Regions from separate parts of the Lapillicoccus sp. genome, predicted to be linked through region 2. Evidence: riboswitches for the same ligand, from Rfam matches in the RefSeq annotation. Region 2 holds a riboswitch; the other holds the start of a gene.
The links. Region 2 has a riboswitch for S-adenosylmethionine ahead of ACLL9L_RS11550 (homoserine O-acetyltransferase). Riboswitches for the same ligand answer to the same signal wherever they lie in the genome.
Positions count from the first base shown of each region.

Region 1: another riboswitch for S-adenosylmethionine. It lies ahead of ACLL9L_RS11640 (aminotransferase class V-fold PLP-dependent enzyme); the one in region 2 lies ahead of ACLL9L_RS11550 (homoserine O-acetyltransferase).

Region 1 covers NZ_JBKJPP010000132.1:2,477-9,072, forward strand. The annotation lists gene ACLL9L_RS11630 (metallophosphoesterase family protein) at 1-675, opposite strand, end outside; gene ACLL9L_RS11635 (DNA translocase FtsK 4TM domain-containing protein) at 1,156-3,915, opposite strand; SAM riboswitch class IV at 4,086-4,202, shown strand; gene ACLL9L_RS11640 (aminotransferase class V-fold PLP-dependent enzyme) at 4,244-5,647, shown strand; gene ACLL9L_RS11645 (hypothetical protein) at 5,797-6,360, shown strand.
Region 2 covers NZ_JBKJPP010000130.1:33,364-39,959, reverse strand. The annotation lists gene ACLL9L_RS11560 (RNA polymerase sigma factor) at 1-440, opposite strand, end outside; gene ACLL9L_RS11555 (universal stress protein) at 720-1,130, opposite strand; gene ACLL9L_RS11550 (homoserine O-acetyltransferase) at 1,260-2,387, opposite strand; SAM riboswitch class IV at 2,403-2,515, opposite strand; gene ACLL9L_RS11545 (DUF4192 domain-containing protein) at 2,650-3,726, opposite strand; gene ACLL9L_RS11540 (EcsC family protein) at 3,881-4,609, opposite strand; gene ACLL9L_RS11535 (DNA polymerase) at 4,868-6,571, shown strand.

The DNA of each region.
Region 1 (6,596 bases), on a different contig from region 2:
GTCCTGCGCGTAAGGAAGGCCGGTGTGGGTGCACGCCAGCACGCGTACCTGCGCCCGGCGCAGCCAGTCGGCGACGGTGGCTTGCGTCGTTGGCGTTCCTCGCCAGCCCGTCGACTGCCGCACCGCCGCGTCGCCGGGCTCAAGCGCCTCCAGGGCGAGGCTCCACCCGGCGAGGCTCTCAGGGTCCCCGTGGATGACACCGACCCGCAGGCCCCCAACGTTGATCGTCAGGTGTCGCGGGAGCGGGGCGAGCAGCTTGACGAGGTCGTCGTGCCTGCTGGCGGTCTCGCGCAACTCGGCCACCACTGCGTTGGAGCGTTCAACAATGGCGTCGTCGATGTAGTCCGGGTACGCGCAACCACATCCGGCGTCGTCCGCGCCCGCGATGAGAGCGGCCTCGACGTTGCCGAGAGTCATGAGATGACGGGCCACCCCGCGCCCGACAGTGCTGAAAGCGTCGTCCTCGATGTCGAGATGGTGGAAGTCGCCGTTGAAGACGATCGTCGCTGGCGGGTCCTCCTGCTCGGCACGAGCCAGGACCGCAGTCAGCGCGGCGACGTTGCCGTACAGGCAGCCGACGATGAAGAGGGTTGTCGCGGTGCGCTGCGAGGGGATCGCTAGGTCCTCCGGCCGGTAACGGTAGGACATCGGACAGGATCGCCCAGGAACAGCCATGATGTGCTCCTTGCTCAGCCGTTCAATTGGCCCAACACACGGAAAGCCATGCAACGTCGGCGGTCTCGAGGACGCCCTGAGACCGTCCTCCAACACTGTAGGACGCGCCCGCGCTCGAGAGCAGTCCCCTTCACATCCAGCGCTGCAGCGATCGCGCCCGAGACGACGCCCGGTGTGGGCCAGCAGCGCTCCTTCGTCCGAGCGTCTCCGTGCGGCTGTTCTGGCTCAGAGGCGGGGTTCACAGTCCCAAGATCAACCCAGGATCGACCCCCTGTCGCCAACCCCGTCGGCCCCTGCCCCAAGGCCGTCGTTCCCCTCTGCACGAGCCACCATGCCCGCTAGTCACGTCGACGTCGGCACGTCCACCACTGACCGTCCACTATTCAGCATGTCGGGACGCTTGCGTCCCCACATGCACCCACGTCGTCGGGCGCCACGGAGACGCGTCACCTCATCTGCGCGTCTCCTCACGTGCGGGGGTCAGTCCCGGCCGGTGAGACTCCACGCGTCCTCGCTGCCCTCGTCGCCGTCGACCTCGTCGTGGCCCTCCGGCGCGAGGGAGTCCTTCGTCGTCCACCGACTCGTCGGAGCCGGGACCGGGGCCCGGGCGTCAGGAGCCTGATCGTCGAACGGGTCGTCCTCGTCCCCCGAGGGCACGGACGTGCCCACCGCGGCACCCGGGACTGCGCCGAACGCCGCCGCCGAGGTGGGGATGTCGTCTCCGCGCAGGAGGGCGAGAGTGGCGTCGAGGTCGTCGGCCTTGACGAGGACGTCCCGGGCCTTGGACCCCTCGGACGGGCCGACGACGCCGCGTGACTCGAGCAGGTCCATCAGTCGGCCGGCCTTGGCGAAGCCGACCCGCAGCTTGCGCTGGAGCATCGACGTCGAGCCGAACTGGGTCGTGACGACGAGCTCGGTCGCCTGGAGGAGGACGTCGAGGTCGTCGCCGATGTCGTCCTCCATCTTCTTCTGCGGGGCGACGACGGTGACGTCGTCGCGGTAGGTCGGCTTCAGCTGCTGGGTCACGCTTCTGACGACGGCGTTGACCTCGGACTCGGTCACCCAGGCGCCCTGGACGCGCATCGGCTTGTTGGTGCCCATCGGCAGGAAGAGCGCGTCACCCTGGCCGATGAGCTTCTCGGCGCCGGGCTGGTCGAGGACGACCCGGGAGTCGGCGAGCGAGGACGTCGCGAACGCCATCCGCGACGGGACGTTGGCCTTGATCAGGCCGGTGACGACGTCCACGGACGGGCGCTGCGTCGCGAGGACGAGGTGGATGCCGGCGGCCCGGGCGAGCTGGGTGATCCGGACGATCGACTCCTCGACGTCCCGCGGCGCCACCATCATCAGGTCGGCGAGCTCGTCGACGATGACGAGCAGGTAGGGGTAGGGCGCGATGACCCGCTCGGACCCGGGCAGCGGCTTCACCTTGCCGGCACGCACCGCCTTGTTGAAGTCGTCGACGTGCTTGTAGCCGAACGCCGCGAGGTCGTCGTAGCGGGTGTCCATCTCGCGCACCACCCAGGCCAGGGCCTCGGCGGCCTTCTTGGGGCTGGTGATGATCGGGGTGATGAGGTGCGGAATGCCCTCGTATGCCGTGAGCTCGACCCGCTTCGGGTCGACAAGGACCATCCGGACCTCGTCCGGCGTGGACCGCATGAGGACCGACGTGATCATGGCGTTGACGAAGGCCGACTTGCCCGCCCCGGTCGCTCCCGCGACGAGCAGGTGCGGCATCTTCGCGAGGTTGGCGATGACGTAGCCGCCCTCGACGTCCTTGCCCACGCCGATGACCATCGGGTGCTCGTTGTTGCGGGCGGTCTGGCTGCGCAGGACGTCGCCGAGGGACACGGTCTCGCGGTCGGTGTTGGGGATCTCGATGCCGATCGCGGACTTGCCGGGGATCGGGCTCAGGATGCGCACGTCAGCCGAGGCAACGGCATACGCGATGTTCTTGGAGAGGGCGGTGACCCGCTCGACTTTCGTGGCGGGGCCGAGCTCCACCTCGTAGCGTGTGACCGTCGGCCCACGGGTGAAGCCGGTGACCTGCGCGTCGATCTCGAACTGGTCGAAGACCTCCGTCAACTTCTCGACGACGTGGTCGTTGGCGACGCTGCGGGTCCGGTGCGGCGCCCCCGGCGCCAGGAGGGCGTGGTCGGGCAGCGTGTAGGCGATGTCGCCGGTCAGCGAGAGCTGCTCGACCCGTTGCGGCAGCGAGGTGGTGGGAGGCGCGACGAGACTCTCCTTGGGTCCTACGTCGGCCACGCCGTCGGATCCTGGGGCGAGGACGCCCGGGGCGGTCGGCCTCTTCTGCCCGGGGCGCAGCCGCTTGCCGTCGGCGCCCACCGGGGTGACGACCGCGGCCTGCTCGAAGGCCTCGTCGCCGGTGAGCCCGTCGCCGAGCCGGTCGCCGCCGTCGGGGTCTGAGGCCCGGGCCGCCGCATCCTTGGTGTCCTTTGTCGGCGTCCCGTGGTGCAGGAGGCGGTCCCGCAGCTCGCGGGCGCGGTCCGGGATGTGGCGCACCGGGGTGGCCGTGATGACGAGGATCCCGAAGAACCCCAGCATCAGCAGGATCACCAGGGCGCCGTAGCTCGAGACGGCTGCGGCCAGCGGGCTCGACGCGAGGAACCCGATGATCCCGCCGGCAGCGCGCATCGCGTCGGCCCCGCCTGGCGGGTTGGGGATGCCGTCGGCGAGGTGCGCGATGCCGCTGGCGGCGAAGGTCAGCGCCGTGGTGCCCACGCCGATGCGGTTCGTCGCAGCGGAGTCCTGCGGGGCACGCAGCAGGCGAAGGCCGAGGACGAGGAGCACCAGGGGCAGGGCGTAGGCGACGCGGCCGAGGGTGCCGGCGACGATCGCGTGGATGGCGTCGCCGACGACGCCCTGGACGTTCCACCACTCCCGTGCCGCGACGATGACCGCCAGCCCGATGAGGGTGAACCCGATCCCGTCCCGGCGGTGCTCCGGCTCGAGCTCCCGGGCCGACGTACCGACGCGGCGGACGGCTCCCCCGGCGAGGTGGGAGACGCCCATCCACGTGCTGCGGACGGCGCGCAGCGGCAGGGGCAGACCACCGGACCGCGCCTTCGAGGACTGCCTGGGAGCGGGCTTGCGCGGGGCCGGCCGCCCGTCCCGCCCGGAGGCCGGACGCGACGAGGTGCCGCGTGAGCCGTTGGGGCGCGCGGTGGCCGAGCGAGCCGAGGTGGAGCGCGCAGAGGTGGGGGACGGACGTGACGCCATGGTCCGAACCGTACGGGAAAGTCACCTGAGAAACACGCGTCACACGCGTGACAGTCGTTCGGTATGGCGTTGGGGTCTGGCCGTTGGGGTCATGGCCCCGTCTCAGCTGACGAGAGGCGCGTCTCTGGTGATGGACAGACGTGGAGACCCTTCGCTATGTTGACGGCCAAGGTCATGAGTGCCAGCGCACAGCCCCGGCTTGCTGGCCAGCAACCCTCCTCCGCGGTGGGGTGCTCCGGGTGACGACCTGGCCTCCCGCCAGGACCGGTGCGAGGCAAGCGCGGATCTGCTGCACCAGCAGGTCCTTGGACCCGCCCGGAGCGCCCCAATGTCGATTGCCAGCACGGACAGCACCGTTTCCCCCCGGCACACGAAGGCCCCGAGCCGGTTGCACGTGGTCCGCCCCTCCACGGCACCGGCCGGGACGGCAACCGTGCCGCGCACCGTCGCGGACGGCCTCCCGGTGCCGACCCTGGGCGGGACCGTCGACTACGCCAACTTCGACCACGCCGCCTCCACCCCCGCGCTCGTCAGCGTCAAGGCTGCCGTGGACGCCGCGCTGCGGACCTACTCGTCCGTCCACCGCGGCAACGGTTTCGCGAGCAAGGTCACGAGCGCGTGGTACGAAGAAGCCCGGGCCGAGGTCGGGTCCTTCGTCGGCGTGCGCGCCGCCGACACGGTGATCTTCACCCGCAACACGACCGACTCGTTCAACCTGCTCGCGCGCGCCCTCCCCCGTGACACCACGGTCTTCGTCTTCGAGACCGAGCACCACTCGACGTTGCTGCCGTGGGGGGCCTCACGGACCGTGAGCCTGCCCGTGCCCGCCTCCATCGAGCAGGCCCTGGACGACCTCACCGCGGCGCTGCAGCAGGCGTCGACCTGCAACCGTCTGGTGGTCGTGGCCGGTGCCTCCAACGTCACCGGTGAGCTGTGGCCGCTGGAGGAGATCGTCCGGATCGCCCGCCGGCACGGGGCCCGGGTCGCCATCGACGCTGCCCAGCTGGCGCCGCACCGGCCCATCGACATCGAGACCACGGGCGTCGACTACGTCGCCTTCTCGGGTCACAAGCTCTACGCACCTTTCGGGGCAGGTGTGCTCGCCGGCCGGGCCGACTGGCTGGACGCCGCCGATCCCTACCTGCGCGGTGGCGGCGCGACGGTCAGGGTCACGGCCACGCCAGCCACGCCGGCCACCTGGACCACCGGAGCCGCCCGCCACGAGGGCGGCAGTCCGAATGTCATTGGCGCCATCGCCCTGGCTGCGGCGTGCGCGGCGTTCTCCGCGAACCACTCGGCCATCGAGGCCCACGAGGAGTCGCTCCTCGCCCGGCTACGCCACGGCCTCGCGGCCGTCCCCGGCATCGACACGTGGTCGATCTTCGGAGAGACCCACGACCGGGTCGCGGTCGTGGCGTTCACGATCGAGCGGCTCGACTCCTCCCTCGTCTCGGCGATCCTGTCTGCCGAGCACGGCATCGGGGTGCGCGACGGCAAGTTCTGCGCGCACATCCTCGTCGACGAGCTCCTCGAGGACCCGTGGGGCGAGGTGCCGGCGACGGCGGTCCGGATCAGCATCGGCCTGAGCAACACCGCCGAGCACGTCGACCGGCTCCTGGGCGCCCTCGTCGAGCTGGCGGCCCATGGCCCGCAGCGGCAGTACGTCCGCACGGAGCAGGGCTGGCTCCCGGCCGGCGACACCCGCGAGCTGAGCCTGCCCCGCCCCTGGTGACGGTCGGAACGGTCACCCTGGCCCACGTCAACGTGACGGGCACCTCACACGGTTTGTTGACCGCGCCCTGACGCTCCTCGAACACTCGGCGGGGATGCTCGATCCAGCGCGCGGACCCCGTCCGGGCCCATCGACGAAGGAGAACGACCGTGTGGAAAAAGGCAACGACCGGCGCAGTTCTGGCAGCAGCCCTGCTCGGCACGGCGGGGGTCGCGATGGCCTCGGCCGAGGGCACGACACCCGCTCCGGGCAGCACGACCGCCGCGGCGGGGACCCCGACCGGCGGCGCGGCGTCCCCGAAGGACGGCACGAAGCACCGCGGAGCGGAGCGCGGCGAGAGAGGCGGCTTCGGCAAGGGCGTCCAGCACGCCCAGTGGGTCGCCAAGGACAAGGCCGGAGCATTCGTCACCCACGACGCGATCACCGGTGAGGTCACGGCGGCATCGGCCACCTCCGTCACGGTCAAGGCCGAGGACGGCGTCAGCCTCACCTTCGCAGTCACCGCCGACACCACGATCCGGCTGCGGCCCGCCGCCACCAGGCCCGCAGACAAGCCGGCTGCCAAACCTGGTGAGAGCAAGCCCGGTGACACCCCCGCAGCAAAGGGCAGGGCGGGCACGAGCACCGACCTCAAGGTCGGCCAGCACGCCACCGTCAGCGGGACCGGCACGGACGCGTTGACCGCCGCCCACGTCGGCGTCCGGACCGGCTGACCCGCCAGTCCGCCATCACGGGCCACGGAGAGTGGCCCGGACTGCCGCGTGGTCGGCGCCGTCGATGCTGTCGGTGCCGGCCACGACGACGGTGGGCGGTCATCGCTCAGCCAGCATTCGGTATGCCGGGCGCGCACTCCGGGCCTGACGTCGCCCGCCAGGACCATCGTCTCCACGCCTGGGCGTGACGCGACCGAACGGTGTACCGCAGGCTCTGGTCAAGGACGAGCACCACC
Region 2 (6,596 bases):
TCCGCGACGGCGCCAGTCGTGCTTTTGGACGCCGCGGCCTTCTTCGCGGGGGAGGCCTTCTTCGAGGAGGCAGCCTTCGGCGCCGAGCCCCCGGGGGCGGTCTCGGGGGCAGCCTTCGCGGTCGTCTTCTTGGTCGCCGACTTGGCAGCAGCCTTGTTCGCCACTGCGGTCGTCGTGCGCTTGGCCGTCGTCGTGGCGACCGCACGGCGGGCCGTCTCCTCGTCGAGGGTCACCGTGATCCCCTGCTCATCGAGGGCGCGGAGCACCACCTTCATCCGGGTGGGGGTGATCTGGGCGCCCTCGATCGCGGCGCGCAGCTGGTGTCCGTCCACGCTGCCATGCGTCGTCCCGCTCGCCAGCAGCTGCTGGAGCGCAGGATGGGAGAACTCCTTGGGAAGAGCCTTGGGGGGGTTCTGCTCGGTCTGAGGGACCTTTGACACTGACACCGACTACCTTTCGTCGCGACGCATGCGACAGCACCACTGGATGCGCCCGCGAGGGTGATCATGTTGAGAGGAGGGAGTTCCTTGCGGACTGCTCGGGGCGGGGAGACCGATCGTGAGTGAGGTCCTGCTCCGGCCCTTGCTCGTCCGTGCTCGTTACCATTATAAAACGCCGAGGCCGCTATAGTCGAAACGCCCCTTCCGCCGGGCCAGCCCTGACGACGGAAGGGCGGCATGTTCACGACGAACGCCGCATTCACAGGCCTCTCGGTCCCGTCACTCCTCGACCGGGCCGGCCTTCACCGCGAGGACGGGGCAGGGGGCGTCGAGCAGGATCCGTTGGGCGTTGGAGCCGAGGATGAGCTTGCCCACCGGGGTGCGTCGGCGCAGGCCGATGACGATGAACTCGGCCCTGACCTCCTCGGCGACCAGGATGAGGTCCTCGGCCGGGTCGTTGCCGCGGACCAGCTGGCGGACCTCGAGCACCAGGCCGGCGGCGTCCAGCTGGGCCTTGACCTGCTCGAGTTCGCCTTCGAACCGGGACGCCTCGTCGGGGTCGTAGTGGCCGCCCCCCCGGTTGGAGTTGATGACGATCAGCGCCGACCGACGCACCTGACACTCCTGCGCAGCGCGCCGCAGTGCGGCCCGACCTTCCTTCGTCGGGACGTAGCCAACCACGATCGTCACGGGCGGAGCCTCCTCGTCAGGCAGTGCGCCGGGGCTGCGAGCATCCCCCACGTCGACGCCGACGCTACCGGATGGCGCCCGCTCCCGTGGGACTCCCGGAGCAGGCGCCGTCACGCCGCGCCACGTCGGTCACCCCAGCGCGTCCCGGACGATCGCCCCCACGGCCTCGATCTCGATGAGGAACCCGTCGTGCCCGTAGCGAGAGCTGATCGTGTGCTGCGCCGAGTCGCGGATCCCCGCGGCCATCTCGGTGCTCAGCCGCACGGGGTAGAGGCGGTCGGAGTCGACCCCGACGATGGTCGTCGCGGCGGTGACCTGGGCCAGAGCCGCCGCCAACCCGCCGCGTCCCCGGCCCACGTCGTGCGAGTTCATCGCCTCCGACAGGACGACGTAGCTGTTGGCATCGAAGCGTCGAGCCAGCTTGCCGGCGTGGTGGTCGAGGTAGCTCTCCACGGCATACCGTCCCCCCGCGCCGAGGGGCTGCTCGCGTGCCTGCGCCTCCCGCCCGAACCGGTCGTCGAGCTCGAGGCCGCTGCGGTAGGTGACGTGGGCGATGCGCCGCGCGATGCCCATGCCGGCGTCCGGTCCGGCGCCGCGGTCGTAGTAGTCACCGCCGTGGAAGTTCGCGTCCTGACGAATGGCGAGCAGCTGCGGCTGGCACCAGGCGATCTCGTCGGCCGTCGCGTATGCCGTGCTGGCCAGGACGATCGCCCGGCTCACCCGCCCGGGGTGGGTGACGGCCCACTCGAGTGCGCGCATCCCGCCCATCGAGCCACCGATCACGCCGGCCCAGGTCTCGATGCCGAGGGCCTGGGCGAGACGCAGCTCGGCCTCGACCTGGTCGCGGATCGTGACGAACGGGAAGCGGCTGCCCCACGGGCGGCCGTCGCTCGTCGGGGTCGACGGACCCGTGGTGCCCTGGCATCCCCCCAGGACGTTGCTCGCGACCACGAACCAGCGGTCGGTGTCCAGCGGCCGGCCTGACCCGATGAGCCCGTCCCACCAGCCCGGCGACGCATGACCGGGAGCGGTGGGGCCGACGACGTGGCTGTCCCCGGTCAGCGCGTGCTCGATCAGCACCGCGTTGTCGGCTGCCGCGTTGAGGGTCCCCCACGTCTCGTAGGCGACGCAGACCCCGGGGAGCACGCCGCCCCGCTCCAGGTCGAGGTCACCGACGGCCAGGAAGGCCCGGTCCCCGACCGGGTCGCCCTGGCGCCACGCGCCCGTCACCACTGCGGGGTCCTCGGTCACAGTCATCGGATCGCTCCTGGGTGCTCGCGCTTGCCCGGACCGTGTGGCCGGACCCGGTCATCACCCGGGGCACCCCGCCGCAAGTGGAGGGTTGCCGTCCAGCAAGCCGGGGCTGTGCGCTGGAGCTCATGACCTGTCACCACTATAGCGATCAGTGCCCACGCCTTGGCAGGCCCCTGTCCAGCTGGTGGAACCCGGTCCGGACCCGGTGATGCCACCCCGTGCGGAGCCGGTGGGCGCAACCCTGCCGGGCGCCCCGGCGCGCACGTCAGGCGGCGCACCCGGGTCTGATGGCGAGGGTGACCATCCGCTCGAGGAGCTGGGCGAGCCGGTAGTCCGGGTCCACCTCAAGGGCCCGCTCGAGGGCGGTGCGCGTCAGGGCGCCGTCGCCGAGCCACCAGGTGAAGCTGGCCAGCACGGTCAGTGGGCCGGGCGACAGCTCGGCCGGGCCGTGACGGCACAGGTCGGCGAGCCGTTCGGTCACCCGGTCGTGCTCGCGCGCCCACTCCTGCGGTAGACGTGCGCCGTCACGTCCGCGAGGCGGAAGGTGGCTCTCGGCGAGCTCGAGCAGGGCTGGCTCGAAGACCTCCAGCGAGAGGGTGCCGGGGCAGATCCACGCGATGACGAGGTCGCGCAGGTTTCGATCCCGCAAGGAGACGACCAGGCGTGCCCACGTCTCGAGCGTCAGCTCCGCGCCGGGCCGGCCGGGTTCGTCGTCGACGTCGAGCAGGTCCCCCCACGCGCTGAGGGCCGAGCGGCACCACGACCGCTGGGGAGACCCACCACGGCGGGCGGCCGCCGCCAGGTCGGCGCTCAGCCTGGTGCACCGGTCGGTCATCGCCCCGTCGACCGGACCCGGCGCGAGGCGCGCGTCGAGATCGGCCCGGCTCAGGGCCGGCCGTCGCCCGAGGAGCACGTAGTCGGCGATGGCCGGCACGTCCTCGTCCCCCGGCAGCGGTTGGCCCTCGGCCGGACAGCAGCCGTCGGTGCAGCCGAGGGACCACCAGCGGCCGTCTCGCACCAGCAGCCGGTCGGCCACCTCGATGTCCTCGTCGAGGAGGGCGTCGTGCATCGCGGCGACGATGGGCTGGGCCCGGCCCGCCACGGTCTCGAAACCCACGAGGACGACGCGGTCCGGAGCCTCCCGCAGGACGTACGGCAGCAGCTCGTCGACAACCGCCCACTCGTCGACGTCAGGCGGCGGCAGGTCGAGGCGGGCGACGAAGGCGAGGCGGTTGCCCTCGAGACAGACGAGGACGAGGGAGTCGGACGGTCGGTAGCCCAAGTGGTAGGGCAGGACGGCGATGATGTCGGCGGGGCCGCGCAGGCGGATGGTTGGTGTCATGCGGCGATCGTGCGTTCGCCGTGCGGACCCCCGCCACTGCCCGCTCCTTCGGCTGTGGACCGTGGGACGGCGTGCAGAACCCCTGTGGACACCCATGGCCGAGGTCCATGCTCGTCAGAGCCTCAGGACGACGCGACGTCGGCATGTCGCGACGTCAGGACGTCGGGAGCGCGCGGGGCGGGAACTCCCTGCGGGCGTTGTCGGAGATCTTCTTCAGCATGTAGACGTCAAGGCCGGCGCCCACCGCGCCACCGACCACCGGGACGGCCTTGCCGAGCCTGGCAAAGGTCGACCGGCCGACCTGCGAGACGAGGCGGAAGCCGATGGCCTTGTTGACCACCATGAGGGCCGGGCCGGGCAGCCGGCCGGCCGCGAGGTTGGTGAGCCGGTGGGAGGTCGCGGCGACGCCGGCCTTCTTGAGCAGGTCGTCGGCGTCCGCGCCGACCAGCGTCAGGAGGACGGCGGTGCGGATCTGGCCCTGGCGGATGTCGTAGCCACGCAACGAGGCGACCGCCGCCGTCATCCGGGTCGCGACGAGGTAGAACTCGAGGACGTTTGCCGGCAGCGCGACGGGCATCGTGACAAAGCCTCCGAGCCCGGTCAGGAATCCGCCGGCGCCGGCGTAGGCGAGGTGCGCTCGCACGACCCGGTCGATGGCCGCCTCGGCGTCGGGGGCACCGCTGAGGGCGGAGTCCGCGACCTTCTGGGCGGACGGGAGGGGACCCGCGCCGTCGATGCCCGTGTCCAGCAGGCGCTCCACGAGACCGGTCGCCATGCCCGCGAGGCCCCGCGGCTCCTGCTGGCGCTCGGCCATCGACAGGGCGCCACCGGCAGCCTTTGCCGAGGTGCCCTTGTCGTCGTCACCGAAACCGAAGATCCCCACAGTGATTCCCTTTCGTCGCCGGCCACCGTCGGTGGCCGGGTTAGCCGGCCGGCCCCATCCTTTCGAGGTGGCCCAGACGGCGCAACTGACGCAACGTGCGCCACCCGGGGTCGGTTCCCGCTCACCGCCCGCTGCGCGCACCCACGGCCGGGTATGCCGGGTGCTCGCCCCTCGCGGCCGCGCCGGGGGACGAGGGGCGTGGGGCGTCTTGGGCGTCGGTGGCGTCGGTGGCGTCGGGTTCTCGGGTTGGATGGGACCATGCTCCCCCTGGTCATCGGCGATGCCCACGCCGTCATCGGCGCCGGTGCCGACGCCGTCATGGTGGCCCGGGGCCGCCTCGTCGAGGCGGTCCGACGCCTCGAGCAGCGCGACCACCCGAGGTGGCTCGTCACCAGCGCCGGGGCCGTGCTACGAACGGTCGCGGGGGCGGGCGTCACCGTCGCCCGCTGTTGGGACGTCGCCGAGGCCCACCGGATCCTGCACGGCGGCTGGGCCGCCGACCCGCCCCGCGTCTGGGCGAGCCTCAACGCACTCGACCCGTCGAGCCTGCCAACCCGACCCGGCGGCGACCTCTTCGACTTCTTCGACGACGGGTCGTCGGTGCCGGACGACCCGGCCTCCCCGCTCCGGGCGGACGGGCACCTGCGCGTCGACGCGTTCGAGCCGTCGTGGGCGCTGGGCGAGGCGCGGCTGCGAGGGCTGGCCGACCTGCTGCTTGAGGTCGGCCGCCGCCAGGAGGCCGCGCTGGCGCACGTCGGGCCCCGCGCGGTGCGCACGGCGCACTCGGAGTCGGCCGCCGCCCTTTTGTGCGTAGAGCTCGAGCGCGACGGCCTGCCGGTCGACCGGGCGGTGGCCGAGGAGCTCATCGCCGGCTCGGCGGGACGCCGTCCCGGCTCCGACGCGGAGGCAGCCGCGATCCGGGCCGAACGGGACCGCGCCGTCCTCGTGCACGCACCGGGGCGGGAGAGCACCGACCTGCGCAACCCCCTCCAGGTCCGCGAGTTGCTTGCCGCCGTCGGGGTCCGGGTGCCCAACACCCGCGCCTGGGTCCTCGAGCCCTTCAGGGGGACGCATCCGCTCGTCGAGGCGCTCCTGCAGTGGCGCAAGGACGAGCGGATCGCCACGACCTACGGCTACCGGTGGCTCGACGAGCACGTCGGACCGGACGACCGGCTCCGTGGTGGCTGGACGGCGTGCGACGGCGCAGCGGGCAGGATGACCGCGCAGAACGGTCTGCACAACCTGCCCGCTCCGCTGAGACCGGCCATCGCGGCCCGCCCGGGACACGTCTTCGTGCGGGCGGACCTCGGCCAGATCGAGCCCCGGGTCCTCGCCGTGGTCTCCGGGGACCGCGCGTTCGCGGAGGCCACCCGGGCCGACGACCTCTACGCGCCGGTGGCGGCCAAGCTCAGCATCGACCGGCCGGTCGCCAAGATCGCCGTCCTCGCGGCGATGTACGGCCAGCGATCAGGCTCTGCGGGCGAAGCGCTCAAGGACCTCGAGCGTGCCTATCCGGTGGCAATGCGCCTGCTCGACGACGCATATGCCGCGGGCGTCGGGCGCGGGGCCCTGCGCACCTTCGGGGGCCGCCGGATTGCTCTCGGGGCCACCCTCGCGGCGGGCGAGCCGAGCGGTCCCCCGGTCGACGGGGCCGAGGCACAGGCCGTCGACTCCGCGCGGGGACGCTTCGCGCGCAACGCCGTCATCCAGGGCTCGGCAGCCGAGCTCTTCAAGGCATGGGCCGCGACGGTCCGCCACGCGGTGGCCCCCTCGGGCGCCGAGATCGTCCTCTGCCTGCACGACGAGCTGCTGGTCCACGCCCCGGAGTCGTCCGCCGCGGAGGTCCGGCGTCTCGTCGTCTCGTCCCTAACCGCCAGTGCCCGCCGGTGGACGGGCAGCGACCGGGTGCGGTTCGTGGTGGACACGAGCGTCATCCACCGCTGGTCCGAGGCCAAGGGGTGACGCCGCCAGCAACCCGGGGCTGACG